2 regions of the Streptomyces sp. NPDC047971 genome follow, and region 1 is predicted to be linked to the other one. Evidence: riboswitches for the same ligand, from Rfam matches in the RefSeq annotation. Region 1 holds a riboswitch; the other holds the start of a gene.
What was found. Region 1 has a riboswitch for glycine ahead of gcvT (glycine cleavage system aminomethyltransferase GcvT). Riboswitches for the same ligand answer to the same signal wherever they lie in the genome.
Positions count from the first base shown of each region.

Region 2: another riboswitch for glycine. It lies ahead of gcvP (aminomethyl-transferring glycine dehydrogenase); the one in region 1 lies ahead of gcvT (glycine cleavage system aminomethyltransferase GcvT).

Region 1 is NZ_JBEZNW010000013.1:47,781-55,622, reverse strand. It holds gene AB0D99_RS15030 (ABC transporter substrate-binding protein) at 1-231, opposite strand, end outside; gene AB0D99_RS15025 (ABC transporter permease) at 360-1,364, opposite strand; gene AB0D99_RS15020 (enhanced serine sensitivity protein SseB C-terminal domain-containing protein) at 1,749-2,492, opposite strand; gene AB0D99_RS15015 (enhanced serine sensitivity protein SseB) at 2,533-3,273, opposite strand; gene AB0D99_RS15010 (AAA family ATPase) at 3,593-4,264, opposite strand; glycine riboswitch at 4,405-4,507, shown strand; gene gcvT (glycine cleavage system aminomethyltransferase GcvT) at 4,655-5,782, shown strand; gene gcvH (glycine cleavage system protein GcvH) at 5,860-6,240, shown strand; gene glyA (serine hydroxymethyltransferase) at 6,261-7,520, shown strand; gene AB0D99_RS14990 (L-serine ammonia-lyase) at 7,672-7,842, shown strand, end outside.
Region 2 is NZ_JBEZNW010000036.1:9,979-17,820, forward strand. It holds gene AB0D99_RS27635 (DNA polymerase IV) at 1-305, shown strand, start outside; gene AB0D99_RS27640 (PRC-barrel domain-containing protein) at 390-755, opposite strand; glycine riboswitch at 867-965, shown strand; gene gcvP (aminomethyl-transferring glycine dehydrogenase) at 1,145-4,030, shown strand; gene AB0D99_RS27650 (DUF5999 family protein) at 4,163-4,369, opposite strand; gene AB0D99_RS27655 (hypothetical protein) at 4,706-5,305, opposite strand; gene AB0D99_RS27660 (glutamate-cysteine ligase family protein) at 5,783-7,282, shown strand; gene AB0D99_RS27665 (type II CAAX endopeptidase family protein) at 7,402-7,842, shown strand, end outside.

The DNA of each region.
Region 1 (7,842 bases):
CTGCGGGTCCCACGAGTCGGCCTCCTGCGAGCCGATGAACTTCAGCTCGCCGCCCTTCTTGTCGGAGGCGTTGGCGACCTTGTTCACGGCGGCGTTGAAGCCGGCCGCGCCGGTCTTGCCCTTGTCGCCGTCGCCGCTGCCGCCACCACAGGCGGTGGTGACGACCATCGTCGCCGCGGCGAGGAGCGCGCCGGCGGCGATTCTGCGCCGCGAAGAGCTGTTCAGAGTCATGGTCTCGCAACCTCCGGAATAGTGGCGGCCGTCGAAGCGGTCCGCCGGTCGTGACTGCCTCCTGTCACCAGCGGCAGGGGCGGGGTCGGTACGGGCGTGCGGGCGGTCTGTGGGCGCCGAGCGGGTGCTCAGCGGGCGCCCTTCGGGTCGAGCGCGTCGCGCACGCCGTCGCCGAAGAGGTTGAACGCCAGAACGGTGATGAAGATCGCGAGGCCGGGGAACACCATGAACAGCGGGTCCGCCTCATAGGTGTTGACGGCCTTCGACAGCATCTGCCCCCAGGAAGCGGTGGGAGGCTTCACTCCCGCGCCGAGGAAGCTGAGCGCCGCCTCGGTGAGGATGTTGGTGGGGATCATGAGGGTCGCGTAGACCGTGATCGGGGCGATCAGGTTGGGCAGCAGCTCCCGGCGCAGGATGTAGAGCCGGCCGGCGCCCAGGCTGCGGGCCGCCTCCACGTACTCCCGCTCGCGCAGCGAGAGGGTCTGGCCTCGGACGATGCGGCCGACGTACGGCCAGCCGAAGAAGCCGATCACGACCACCAGGGCGCCGATGCGCACGCCCGAACCCTCGATTCCGAGCAGCTCGTTCGGGAGCACGGAGACCAGGGCGATGGTGAAGAGCAGCTGGGGGAAGGCGAGCATGACGTCCATGACACGGCTGAGCGCCGCGTCGACCCAGCCGCCGAAGTAGCCCGCGACGATGCCGAGGATCGTGCCGAGGACGACGGCGAAGACCGCCGCGAGGAAGGCGACGAGCAGGGAGATCCGGGCGCCGTAGACGATGCGGCTGAAGACGTCGCGGCCGTTGACCGGCTCGACGCCGAGCAGGAAGTCGGAGGAGATGCCGCCGTAGGAGCCGATCGGGGTGCCGAAGAGCGGGTCGATCTGGTCCTCGTGGAACTCGTCCGGCGGGTGGCCGAGGAGACCGACGATGAGCGGTGCGCAGAGGGCGACCAGGATCAGGAACAGCACGACGGCGCCGCCGACGAGGGCGACTTTGTCCCGCTTCAGCCGCATCCAGGCGATCTGCCAGGGGGAACGTCCCTCGATCGCCTTGCCCGGCGGCGCGTCGGGCACGGCGTCGACGGCGGTGGTCGACTCGACCGCACTCGTCTCGTGCAGTGGTGCCGTCATCGTGGTCAGGACCCCTCTCGGCCGCCGGTAGCCGGCCCTTGCCCGCCGCGGGTAGCGGCTTGGTGGAACAACTGCGGGGCACCGGCCAGGAGGCCGAACGCCCGGTGTTCCGGGGAGTCTTCATCGGGCCGACGATCACCCGCCAGACCTGCTCGGGATGTGATGCGCAACCGTGATGTGGCCCCGAGCCTTCCGTTATCCGGACCGGACGATCTCCTGAGCGGAGCAACACCACCCGTTCGACGCGGAACGGACATCACGACCAACTGGGCGTTCCTGGCAGCTTTTTGGGTGGATTCGCCGAGGACGACGAAGGCCGCACCGAGGATCTCGGTGCGGCCGTTTTCGGACGGTCGTCTCGCGATGCGGACGCGCCGTCAGGGGTCAGCGATAGACGGGAACGTGGGCGTCGCGGTCGTAGAACGGACGCGCGTTGGCACGCAGCCACATCGTCACCGGGTCGTACTCGTCGGACATGGCGACCGTCGAGACGGGCAGCCCGTCGGGGACCGCCGCGATCGACTGGCGCATCATCGCCCGCACCGCCTCGACGGAGGCGGCGGAGGTGTCGTAGAGGTCGAGACCGATGGCGAGGTACGGGGAGCCGAGGGCGGGCTGCACCCAGGCGCGGCGCAGGGCCCGTACGGCCGGGGTGCGGTGGGCGTTCTGGGTCAGCAGGGCGTAGAACTGCGGCATTTCCAGGGTGGGTTCGGAGAGCCGCAGCGGTCCGGCGGGCATCCGGTCGAGACCGGTGGCGATCCGTCGGAGATCGGCCCAGGGGATGCCGACGCCGCCGCCCGGGTCGTGCGGGTTGAGCCAGATGCCCCAGCGGTCGGGGTAGAGGGAGCGGGCGATGTCGCGTCCGGTGATCACCTCGTGGGCGCGGTTCCAGCCGGAGGCGGCGAGTTCCTGCGCGGAGGTGACGCACGGGGCGTACCCGAAGCCGTCGATCTCCATGTTCCCGTACTGGGCGTCCGGCGAGCCGGGGGCGCCCTGCCAGAGCAGCATCCAGACATCGCCTTCGGCGAGGGCGTGCAACAGCTTCTCGTACGCGTCGTAGCGTCCGGGTGCCACCTGGCGCAGCATGTGCTCGACCTGTCCGGCCGCAGCGGTGCTCGACGCGCTCACCCTGGGTCCCGCCCCTCTTCCGTCCACCGAACCAGCTTAATTACGCGGACGCCCGCTGATAGAAGGGGCGTACTCGCTCCAGCATCCAGTCGCCGACCGGGTCCTGCGCAACGTCCAGCAGGATGAGATTGACCGGCCAGGCCACCTCGACCCGGCCGAGCGCGCGGCCGAGCGCGTCGAGCGGGGCGTTGCGGTCGACGCCGTCCCAGGCCGCGAGCTGGACGCCGATGAAGAGCGCCGGCTCGGTGCCCTCGACGCTGGCGAGGGCGCGGCGCGCGGTCACGACGACTCCGGTGGCCTCGAACTCGGCGGAGGCCGCGGCGAGGAAGTCGACGGGGTCGTCCTGCCAGTCGGGCTCGAAGAGCCGGACCCGGCCGCCGCTGGCGGGCCCGTCCAGCGGCGTGCGGCCGACCCGGCAGAGTTCGGCGACGGCGGGCGGGGGCAGCGGGGCGCCGACGGTACCGCCGGGGTTCACGGCGATGCCGAGCTGCGGGGGCAGACCACGGGCGAAGTCACGGGCGGGGGCGACGGTGAACGACATGTGAGCACCGACACAGGCCAGGAACTGCTGCTCGGAGCTGAAGACGGGGACGTACGGCAGTCCGTCGATCTCCAGCGTGGGCAGGTCCAGGTCCCGGCTCTCGGGGGTGCCGCCGTTGGGGAGGGGCACCCAGACGGGGCTCCGTCCGAGCACCTCGACGAGCCGGCCTCCGGCTGCGGGGTTGCCGAGCGAGGCGGCCAGCACCTCTTCGAGCTCGTTGCCCGGCCATGTGACGTCCACGGTTCTCGGTTCCCCTTCTCGCGCGCCATGGTCGCGGCGCCCTCGGGGCAGAACCCTAACGCCGCACTGACGCCGCCGTGGCCAAAAGTGTACGGAGCACCCCGGTCCGGATATCCCGGAGCGGCACGGACCGGTGCGGGCAGGCGTCGGCCGGCCGGAGCGGTCCGCGCCGTGGGGCCGGTGCCGCCGACCGGGCGCCGTCCGCGCCGGGGCCGGTGCCGCCGACCGGGCGTCCGTCCGCGCCGTGGGGCCGGTGCCGCCGACCGGGCGTCCGTCCGTGGCGCGGGAGGCGCTCCGGACCGGTGTCGGCGCCGCGGGGTCAGTCCGTGGCGCGGAAGGCGATCCGGCGCAGGGCGCCCGCCGCGTCCCTGTCGAGGAGGGTCGCCGAGGAGCAGCCCCGGGGCAGGCGGCCGGACTCCACCGAGCTCAGCAGGCGGCCCACGGCCCGGCGGTGCCGGGCGAAGGCGTACCCCGACACGCCTCGGCCGCGCTCGCGCTGGCCCTCCCGGGCGGCGGCCGGGGTGACGTCGAGCAGGACCAGGTGCAGGGCGCCGCCCCGTCGGCGGGCCTCGCGGGCGAGCCAGTTCCGCACCCAGGACTGGGTGCCGCAGTCGTGGACGACCACGCTCCGCCCGGAGCGCAGCGCCCGGCGCAGCCCGGCGTAGTGGGCGATACGGGCCAGCGGGCGGTAGACGGCGTACGGCAGGAAGCGGGGCAGTCGTGCTTCCCAGCGCTCACGGGCGTCCTGCGAATCGATGCCCAGACCCCCGGCCGCGCGTCGCATGAGCGTCGACTTGCCGCTGCCGGGCAGGCCGGAGACCACGACGAGGTCACCGGCGGCGAAGGAGAGCACGCGGGGACCCCGGCCACCGCGCTCGCGCAGATCCCGCAGCAGGGGCACGGCGAAGCCGCGCCTGCGGGTCCTGGCCCTGGCGCGTGGGGACGGTATCCCCGTCCCTGTGGCGTAGGCGCCGGTGTGCTGGAACGTCATCGCTTCTCCCCCAGTCGGGTTCCCGGGAACCCTTCCCCATAAAGTGTAAAGAAGCGGTAATGAGGCACAAGCGATTTGCCGATCAGACCCCTCGTGCAATGATGTGCGCGCCAAGCGCACACAACCTCATACCGGCCGCTCGAATCCGCGCGGGAGAGTCCCGGAACCACCACGGTGGGCCCCGGGCGCCGAAGGAGCAAGACCCTCCCTTGAATCTCTCAGGCCCCGTACCGCGTGGATGAGGCAGATCTGAAAAGCGGGCGCAGTCGCGCCCCACCCAAGGTGCAAGCCGAGGATGCCCTCGGTGAACCTCTCAGGTTCCATGACAGATGGGGAGGATCGTCCTCGTCCGTCATGATTTTTCTGCCCTGGGACCCGGGAGCCACACCCATGAGCACTGCCGCCCCCCGTCTGACCGCCCTCGATGCGCTGCATCGCTCCCTGGGCGCGACCATGACCGACTTCGCCGGCTGGGACATGCCGCTGCGCTACGCCAGCGAGCGTGACGAGCACAACGCCGTCCGCACCAAGGCGGGCCTCTTCGACCTCTCCCACATGGGCGAGATCACCGTCACCGGCCCGCAGGCCGTGGAGCTGCTCGACTTCGCCCTGGTCGGCAACATCTCCACGGTGGGCCTGGGCCGGGCGCGCTACACGATGATCTGCCAGGAGGACGGCGGCATCCTCGACGACCTGATCGTGTACCGGCTCCAGGAGCAGGAGTACATGGTCGTCGCCAACGCCTCCAACGCCCAGATCGTCCTCGACGCGCTGACCGAGCGCGCGGCCGGCTTCGACGCCGAGGTGCGGGACGACCGTGACGCGTACGCCCTGATCGCCGTGCAGGGCCCCGAGTCCCCCGGCATCCTGAAGTCGATCACCGACGCCGACCTGGACGGTCTGAAGTACTACGCCGGCCTGCCCGGCACGGTCGCCGGGGTCCCCGCGCTGATCGCCCGCACCGGCTACACCGGCGAGGACGGCTTCGAGCTGTTCCTGAAGCCCGAGCACGCCGAGGGCGTCTGGAAGGCGCTGACCGAGGCGGGCGCCCCGGTCGGGCTGATCCCCTGCGGTCTGTCCTGCCGTGACACCCTCCGCCTGGAGGCGGGGATGCCGCTGTACGGGCACGAGCTGACCACCTCCCTCACCCCCTTCGACGCGGGCCTGGGCCGGGTCGTGAAGTTCGAGAAGACGACCAACGAGGGCCGCTTCGTCGGCCGCGAGGCGCTGGAGAAGGCCGCCGAGCGCGCCGAGACCGCCCCGCCGCGCAAGCTCGTCGGCCTGATCGCCGAGGGCCGCCGCGTCCCGCGCGCCGGATTCTCCGTCGTCGCGAACGGCGAGGTCGTCGGCGAGGTCACCTCCGGTGCCCCGTCCCCCACGCTCGGAAAGCCGATCGCCATCGCGTACGTGGACGCGGCGCACGCCGAGCCCGGCACGCAGGGTGTAGGTGTGGACATCCGCGGCACCCACGAGCCGTACGAGGTCGTGGCGCTGCCGTTCTACAAGCGCCAGAAGTGACGCATCCGTCTCGCTCCGTGTCTCACCCCGCAAGACCCACGTTCATCAGCACTCCCTCGATCCAGGAGAATCAGGTCATGAGCAACCCCCAGCAGCTGCGCTACACCAAGGAGCACGAGTGGCTGTCGGCCGCCGAGGACGGCGTCGCGACGGTCGGCATCACGGAGTTCGCGGCCAACGCGCTCGGTGACGTCGTCTACGCCCAGCTCCCTGAGGTCGGTGACACGGTGACCGCGGGCGAGACCTGCGGTGAGCTGGAGTCGACCAAGTCCGTCAGCGACCTGTACTCGCCGGTCACCGGTGAGGTCGTGGCGGCCAACCAGGACGTGGTGGACGACCCGTCGCTGGTGAACACCGCTCCGTTCGAGGGTGGCTGGCTGTTCAAGGTGCGCGTCACGGGTGAGCCGGACGACCTGCTCACCGCCGACGCGTACGCCGAGTTCTCCGCCGGGAACTGAGACCCCTTAGGGATCGATTCATGTCTGTGCTGAACACCCCTCTTCACGAGCTGGACCCGGACGTCGCCGCCGCCGTCGACGCCGAGCTCCACCGCCAGCAGTCCACCCTCGAGATGATCGCCTCGGAGAACTTCGCTCCGGTCGCGGTCATGGAGGCCCAGGGCTCCGTTCTCACCAACAAGTACGCCGAGGGCTACCCCGGCCGCCGCTACTACGGCGGCTGCGAGCACGTCGACGTCGCCGAGCAGATCGCGATCGACCGGATCAAGGACCTGTTCGGCGCCGAGTACGCCAACGTGCAGCCGCACTCCGGTGCCTCCGCGAACCAGGCCGCGCTGTTCGCGATCGCCCAGCCCGGCGACACGATCCTCGGCCTGGACCTGGCCCACGGCGGTCACCTGACCCACGGCATGCGCCTGAACTTCTCGGGCAAGCAGTTCAACGTGGTCGCGTACCACGTGGACGACGCCGGCCTGGTCGACATGGCCGAGGTGGAGCGCCTGGCCAAGGAGCACCGCCCGAAGGTGATCATCGCGGGCTGGTCCGCCTACCCGCGTCAGCTGGACTTCGCCGAGTTCCGTCGGATCGCCGACGAGGTCGAGGCGTACCTGTGGGTCGACATGGCGCACTTCGCCGGTCTGGTCGCGGCCGGTCTGCACCCGAACCCGGTCGAGTACGCGGACGTGGTGACCTCCACCACGCACAAGACGCTCGGCGGCCCGCGCGGCGGCATCATCCTCGCGAAGAAGGAGTTCGCGAAGAAGCTGAACTCCTCGGTCTTCCCCGGTTTCCAGGGCGGCCCGCTGGAGCACGTGATCGCGGCCAAGGCCGTCTCCTTCAAGGTCGCGGCCTCGGAGGAGTTCAAGGAGCGCCAGCAGCGCACGCTGGACGGTGCCCGGATCCTCGCCGAGCGTCTGGTCCAGGACGACGTCACCGCCCACGGTGTCTCGGTCCTGTCCGGCGGCACGGACGTGCACCTGGTCCTGGTCGACCTGCGCAACTCCGAGCTGGACGGCCAGCAGGCCGAGGACCGCCTCCACGAGGTCGGCATCACGGTCAACCGGAACGCGATCCCGAACGACCCGCGTCCGCCGATGGTCACCTCGGGCCTGCGCATCGGTACGCCGGCGCTCGCGACCCGCGGTTTCGGCGACGAGGACTTCCGTGAGGTGGCCGACGTCATCGCGGAGACCCTGAAGCCCGGCTTCGACGCCGACGCGCTGAAGGCCCGGGTGTCCGCACTCGCGGAGAAGCACCCGCTCTACCCCGGCCTGAAGTAATTTCGTACGCTTCAGTTCAAGGTTCGTTCGTACGAAAGCTCCGGGGCACCGCGCACACTGGACAGTGCGCGCGGTGCCCCACCCCCTTTTTCCTGCTGTTCTGCACCACCCCGGCAGACAACGGCGTCTAGCCCCCCACAAGGAGTTCCCCGTGGCCATCTCGGTCTTCGACCTGTTCTCGATCGGCATCGGCCCGTCGAGCTCCCACACGGTGGGCCCCATGCGGGCGGCCAGGATGTTCGCCCGCCGCCTGAAGAACGAGGGGCTGCTGGCCCACACCGCCTCGATACGCGCGGAGCTGTACGGCTCGCTGGGCGCCACC
Region 2 (7,842 bases), on a different contig from region 1:
CGGTCGAGCCGGGGTCGGGGGCCGGGGAGGCTTCACCCGCGGACGCGGCCCCGGCGGAGGAGCCGCCCCCCGAGCGGCGGTGGTCGCCCGGGCACGACGTACGGCACGCGGTGTACGGCGCAGGGTGGGTGCAGGGGAGCGGGGTGGGGCGGGTCACCGTGCGCTTCGAGGAGCCGGGTTCGGCTCCGGGGCGGGTGCGGACGTTCCTCGTGGACGACCCGGAGCTGGAGGCGGCGGAGCCGCTGCCGTTGGTGGGGGGTGGGCCCGGCCTCAGACCGGGCCTGTCGCTCCCGCCCGCCCGCTGAGCTTCGCCGGGGGACCGTCGATCCCGCAGGGCGGGCCGGGCCGATGCGCTCGTCCGCGCGGAGGGCGTGGTGGGGGTGGAACCGTCAGGTCTCCTCCTGGCCCGCCAGGCGGCCGAAGTCCCGGTCCGGCGGCGGCGGGGGGAGGGCGATGTCGTAGTGGCGGTAGAGCTGCAGCTCCTGTTCGGGGGAGAGGTGGCGGCCCACGCCGAAGTCCGGTGCGTCCTTGATCAGGGACCGGTCGTACGGGATGTGGAGGCCGTCCTTCGCCAGCTCGCTCGGCTCCAGGGGGACGAACGCGTCCCGGCTGAAGAGGCCCGTGCGGACCGCCGCCCACTCGGGGATGCCGGTGGCGTCGTCCAGGTACACCTCGTCCACGGTGCCGATCTTGTGCCCCTCGCGGTCGTACGCCTTGCGGCCGATCAGGCTGCGCGGATCGATGTCGGTCTGCACGGTCCCTCCAACTGGTCGCACCTGCTCTATGACTACGAAAGTGCACATCTGGGATGTCGGCCACTTGAGCGATGGCTTCCGGAACCGCGCTGGTAGGCTGGCTGTGGCTGTCGACCCTGTGCGGGAGAGTCCTCCGGAGAAACCTTTCGGAGGCGCCGAAGGAGCAAATCCTCCCCGGAATCTCTCAGGCCCCTGTACCGCACGGACGAGGTCACTCTGGAAAGCAGGGCGGACGTCCGACGGCATCCGCCCTCACCGACGGTGAAAGCCGGCGAGCCCTTCGGCGTGCCGGTGAAGCTCTCAGGTTGAGATGACAGAGGGGGAGGCCGTCCGGGCACCCGCGCCGTTGGTGCCCCTCGCAGGTCGTGACGACCAGGAGGCCTCCGTACATGACCGCCAACCGCATTCCGCTCTCCGAGCTCGAACAGGGCATCCCGTTCGAGCAGCGGCACATCGGGCCCGACGCCGAGGCACGGGCCAAGATGCTCGCGCAGGTCGGCTACGGCTCCCTCGACGAGCTCACGGCCGCCGCCGTGCCGGACGTGATCAAGAACGCCGAGGCGCTCGGTCTGCCCTCCGCGCGCACCGAGGCCGAGGTCCTGGCCGAGCTGCGTGAGCTCGCCGACCGCAACCAGGTCCTCGCCCCGATGATCGGGCTCGGGTACTACGGCACCTTCACCCCGCCGGTGATCCTCCGCAACGTGATGGAGAACCCGGCCTGGTACACGGCGTACACGCCCTACCAGCCGGAGATCTCGCAGGGCCGCCTGGAGGCGCTGCTCAACTTCCAGACGATGGTCGCCGACCTCACCGGTCTGCCCACCTCCGGTGCCTCCCTGCTCGACGAGGGCACCGCCGCCGCCGAGGCCATGGCGCTCGCCCGCCGTGTCGGCAAGGTCAAGAACGGTGTCTTCCTCGTCGACGCCGACGCGCTGCCGCAGACCATCGCCGTCATCGAGACCCGCGCCGAGCCGACCGGTGTCGAGGTCGTCGTCGCGGACCTGTCCGAGGGCATCCCCGCCGAGATCGCCGAGCGCGGCGTCTTCGGTGTGCTCGTCCAGTACCCGGGTGCCTCCGGTGCCGTGCGCGACATCAAGCCGCTGATCGACGCCGCCCACGACCTCGGCGCGATCGTCACCGTCGCCGCCGACCTGCTCGCGCTGACGCTGCTCACCTCGCCGGGTGCGCTCGGAGCCGACATCGCCGTCGGCACCACCCAGCGTTTCGGCGTCCCGATGGGCTTCGGCGGACCGCACGCCGGTTACATGGCGGTCCAGGACAAGCACGCCCGCTCCCTGCCCGGCCGCCTCGTCGGCGTCTCCGTCGACGCCGACGGCAACCGCGCGTACCGCCTGGCGCTGCAGACCCGCGAGCAGCACATCCGCCGCGAGAAGGCCACCAGCAACATCTGCACCGCCCAGGTGCTCCTCGCCGTCATGGCCGGCATGTACGCCGTCTACCACGGCCCCGACGGCCTGAAGGGCATCGCTCAGCGCACCCACCGGTACGCCGCGATCCTCGCCGCGGGCCTGAGGGCCGGCGGTGTCGAGGTCGTCCACGGCGACTTCTTCGACACCCTGACCGTCCGGGTGCCGGGCAAGGCCGCCGAGGCCGTCGCCGCCGCCCGCGAGACGGGCGTCAACCTGTACCTCGTCGACGCCGACCACGTCTCGATCTCCTGCGACGAGACCACCGGGCGTGCCCAGCTCGCCGCCGTCTGGTCCGCCTTCGGCGTCGACGCCGACATCGAGGCCCTGGACGCGGGGACCGAGGACGCGCTGCCCGCCGGGCTGCTGCGCTCGGACGCGTACCTGACCCACCCGGTCTTCCACGCGCACCGCTCCGAGACGTCGATGCTGCGTTACCTGCGCAAGCTCGCCGACCGCGACTACGCGCTCGACCGCGGCATGATCCCGCTCGGCTCCTGCACCATGAAGCTGAACGCGACCACCGAGATGGAGCCGGTGACCTGGCCCGAGTTCGGCCAGATCCACCCCTTCGCCCCGGTCGAGCAGGCTCAGGGCTACCTCACGCTCATCACCGAGCTGGAGGAGCGTCTCGCCGAGGTCACCGGCTACGACAAGGTGTCGATCCAGCCGAACGCCGGTTCGCAGGGTGAGCTGGCCGGTCTGCTGGCCGTCCGCGCCTACCACCGCGCCAACGGCGACGACCAGCGCACCGTCTGCCTCATCCCGTCCTCCGCGCACGGCACCAACGCCGCCTCCGCGGTCATGGCCGGCATGAAGGTCGTCGTCGTCAGGACCGCCGACGACGGCGAGGTCGACATCGCGGACCTGCGCGCCAAGATCGAGCAGTACCGCGACGAGCTGTCCGTCCTGATGATCACCTACCCGTCCACGCACGGCGTGTTCGAGGAGCACGTCGCCGACATCTGCGGCGAGGTGCACGAGGCCGGCGGCCAGGTGTACGTCGACGGTGCCAACCTCAACGCGCTGGTCGGTCTGGCCAAGCCGGGCAAGTTCGGCGGCGACGTCTCGCACCTGAACCTGCACAAGACCTTCTGCATCCCGCACGGCGGCGGCGGCCCCGGTGTCGGTCCGGTCGGTGTGCGCGCGCACCTCGCGCCGTACCTGCCGAACCACCCGCTGCAGCCGACCGCCGGCCCGGAGACGGGCGTCGGCCCGATCTCGGCCGCCCCGTGGGGCTCGGCCGGCATCCTGCCGATCTCGTGGTCGTACGTGCGTCTGATGGGTGGCGAGGGCCTCAAGCGCGCCACGCAGGTGGCCGTCCTCGCGGCGAACTACATCGCCAAGCGCCTGGAGCCGCACTACCCGGTGCTCTACACCGGTCCGGCCGGCCTGGTCGCCCACGAGTGCATCGTCGACCTGCGTCCGCTCTCCAAGTCGACCGGCGTCAGCGTCGACGACATCGCCAAGCGCCTGATCGACTACGGCTTCCACGCGCCGACGATGTCGTTCCCGGTGGCCGGCACCCTGATGATCGAGCCGACCGAGTCCGAGGACCTGACCGAGCTCGACCGCTTCTGCGACACGATGATCGCGATCCGGTACGAGATCGAGAAGGTCGCGTCGGGCGAGTGGCCCGCGGACGACAACCCGCTGCGCAACGCCCCGCACACCGCCGCGGCGCTGGGCGGCGAGTGGAACCACCCGTACACCCGTGACGAGGCGGTCTTCCCGGCCGGTGTCTCGGCCGCGGACAAGTACTGGCCGCCGGTGCGCAGGATCGACGGCGCCTTCGGCGACCGCAACCTGGTCTGCTCCTGCCCGCCGATGGACGAGTACGACAACTGAGCACGGGCGCGCACGTGAGCGCCGGTTGAGCGGCAACGGCAACCGGGCATGAGTCAGGGCCGGTTCGGAGACTTCTCCGGGCCGGCCCTTGCGTGTTCCCTCGTACGGTGTGGTGCCCGACGTGCCCCGCCGTCAGGCGGCTGTCGTGACCTGGCCCGCCGTCAGCGGGCGGTGCGGGGCGATGATCTGGCCGTCCGGCAGCAGTTCACCGGTGTCCTCGAAGAGCAGGACCCCGTTGCACAGCAGGCTCCAGCCCTGCTCCGGGTGGTGCGCCATCAGTCGTGCCGCCTCCCGGTCGGCGGAGTGGGCGGTGGGACAGGCAGGCTGGTGCTGGCACATGGGTGGGTTCTTTCGCTGCGTCGTGGTGTCTGTCGTCCTGCGGCTCGATGCGGTGCTCATGGCCGCCCCCCGTTGTCGGTTCGGTTGGTCCAGTGTTCCCCCACGGACGTCGATCCGCAGGTATTTCACGGGAGCTCTTCCTACTGCATGAAGACGTATCACCCGCGCGGGCGGTTCAACTCAACTGGGCGGTCTCTTCGGATGGTTCGGGGTAGTCCTGGCGGGCTAGTCCGTCCGGGGAGGGGTGTTCGACAGGGGCGTTCGGGCAGCGCGGCGCCCCGCGGCCCGGTCGGTCGCGGGGCGTGCGCGCTGCGGACGGACGTCGGGTGCGGTGGTTCAGGCCGGCGCCGGCGTGCCGAACAGCGGCGGCGGCGCGAGGCGCAGGGTCAGGACGGGCAGCAGGTCCGCCACCCGGTGCGGGCGGTGGGAGGCGATGCCGGGAGGCGCCGGGGCGAGGGGGACCAGGAGGTCGGCCGGCGCGGGCGAGGCGGACGCCCCGTCGGCCTCCGTGTCCCCGTGGAGCCACAGCGTCAGCATGTACAGCTCCGGGACGGACAGCAGGCGGGGCTGGTACGTCGTGGGCAGCGTCTCGGCCTGCAGCAGGGCGCGTTCGGTGGCGGTGACGTAGGGACCCTCGAAGAAGTGCGAGAAGGACCAGCCGTCGGGCGTGAGCATGGTGTCGGCGGCGGCGACCGCGCGATCGGTGCCCCGGATCAGGAAGCGCCAGCCGACGAGCCGGGTGCGCGGTGCCTGCCCGCCGGGGACGACCTGGTCCCGTACGTCGAGGACATGGACGGGCAGGGGCAGCTCGGGGCTCAGCGGCCCCTGTGCGGCCCGGAGGGCGGGAGTTCGAGCCTCACGGACGGCGGTGGGGGAACCGAGGGCCGCGAGGACGCTGCGCAGGGCCGGCGCGGGGGCCGGGGAGGGTCGGAGCATGGTGGGTCGCCTCTCGCTCAGGAGACACGGTGACGCGTGGGCAGGTACGACGGCGCTGTGGGCTGCCGGAGAGGGGCCATGAGGTCATGGCCGGGCGCCAACACTCTGCCTCGTCCGCGGAGTTTATACGAGACGTGTTCACACCTTGTTTCCGCTAGCGGTCGCCGATATTGCGAGCAAGGCGTCATCAGGACGTGTTCCGGGGGCGATTCGCATCTTTTGCGGTGAGCGCACTTCGTCTGCCTGCGGCTTCGCTCCGGCCGTGGACGGCCGAATATCACCCCCATGCTTTCCGTGATTATGTCGGAGGAATATGTCCTTTGCCGAGTGACCACGGGATGTGCCGGGTGATTGCTCAATCCAGCCTACCTGGCGGTGGGGTGGCTCCGCAGGCGTTATGGATCAGTCGGCTGGGCATCATCGTCCGTGACGCGCGCGGCCGTCGCCGTGGCCGCCCGATCGAGGAGGGACGCTTCGATGGGGGAGAAGGTCGTGGCAGACGGGTTCGACCTGTCCGATCGGCAGAGATACCGCAGGAAGCTGCAGCAGTGTCTGGCGGGGCTCGCGAGGCTCCTGGCGGAGAAGAGGTTCGACCGTCCGCGGAATCTGATGGGCCTGGAGATCGAACTCAATCTCGCGGGCACGGACGGTATGCCGCGGATGGTGAATGCCGAGGTCCTCGAACGCATCGCGAGCCCGGATTTCCAGACGGAGCTCGGATTGTTCAACCTCGAAGTGAACATCGCTCCGCACCGTCTCGGCGGCCGGGTATTCGACCGGCTCGCCGAGGAGTTGAGGACCGGTCTCGGATATGCCGACCGCAAGGCCCACGAGGTCGACGCCGGCGTCATCATGATCGGAATTCTGCCGACGCTCTCCCAGCGCGATCTCGTCTTCGAGAACCTTTCGGCCGTCGATCGGTACACCTTGCTCAACGACCAGATCGTCGCCGCCAGGGGCGAGGACTTCCGTCTCGACATCCAGGGGGTCGAGCGGCTCACCTGCACCTCCACGTCGATCGTGCCCGAGGCGGCCTGCACCTCCGTGCAGTTGCACCTCCAGGTCACCCCAGCCCGCTTCGCCGCCGTGTGGAACGCGGCCCAGGCCGTGGCGGCGGTCCAGATCGCCGTCGGCGCCAACTCTCCGTTCCTCTTCGGCCGGGAGCTCTGGCGCGAGTCCCGGCCGCCGCTGTTCCAGCAGGCGACGGACACCCGGCCGCCCGAGCTCCAGGCACAGGGGGTCCGGCCGCGCACCTGGTTCGGGGAGCGGTGGGTCGACTCGGCGTACGACCTCTTCGAGGAGAACCTGCGGTACTTCCCCCCGTTGCTCCCGATCTGCGACGAGGAGGACCCGCTGCTCGTCCTCGACCGGGGCGGGGTGCCGCGCCTGCAGGAACTCGTCCTGCACAACGGGACGGTCTACCGCTGGAACCGGCCCGTCTACGGCTGGGTGGACGGGGTTCCGCATCTGCGGGTGGAGAACCGGGTGTTGCCGGCCGGACCGACGGTCACCGACGTCGTCGCCAACGCGGCCTTCTACTACGGACTGGTGCGGGCGCTGGCCGAGGAGCCCCGGCCGGTGTGGAAGAAGCTGGCGTTCGAGGACGCCGCGGCGAACTTCGACACCGCCTGTCGCCACGGGATCGACGCGGAGCTGCGCTGGCCCCGGCCCGGCCGCTCGGGCGGGGTCTCCACGGTGTCCGCGGTACGTCTGGTCCTCGACGAGCTGCTGCCGCTGGCCGCGTCCGGGCTGGACGCCTGGCACGTCGAGCCGGCCGACCGCGACTTCTATCTCGGTGTCATCGAGGAGCGCTGCCGCGGCCGGGTCAACGGTGCCTCCTGGCAGGCCGAGACCTTCCGCCGGGCGCGCGACTCCGGTCTGGACCGCGAGGCGGCCCTGGCGGCCACGACCCGCCGCTACGCCGAGCTGATGCGGGGCGGCGAGCCGGTGCACCGGTGGCCGCCGGGCATCGACTAGGGGGTCGGGGGGACAACTCCTCCGCTTCCGGAATGGCGCCCGGACCGGCCCTTCGCGCATGATCTCCGTACCCGGAACGCGATGGGGAAGTGGAGACAGGTGTGGTGTCGGAGCAACGAGTGGTCGCCGGTTCCCTTCCTCCCGACGGCCTGCCGCGCCGGATCCTGCGGTCCGAGACCCTGATCGTCCTCGGGCTCTCGCTCGGCGCGAGCGCCGTGTCGTCCGCCATCAGCTTCATCGGTTCGCTGACCAGGTCCGGCGAGCTGAAGGAACAGGCGGCGATGCTCAACGGCTCGTTCGCCCCCGGCCGGCCCTGGCTCGACCTGGCGTGGCAGCTCTTCGGCATCGCCACCGCGCTCATGCCCGTCCTGCTCGTCGCACATCTGCTGGTGCGGGAGGGCTCCGGGATGCGGGCGATCGGTTTCGACCGGACCCGGCCCTGGCCGGATCTCGGGCGGGGCACGCTGGTGGCCGCCGTGATCGGCAGCGCCGGCCTCGCCTTCTACCTGGTGGCCCGGGCGACCGGCTTCAATCTGACCGTGGTGCCCGAGTCCCTGCCG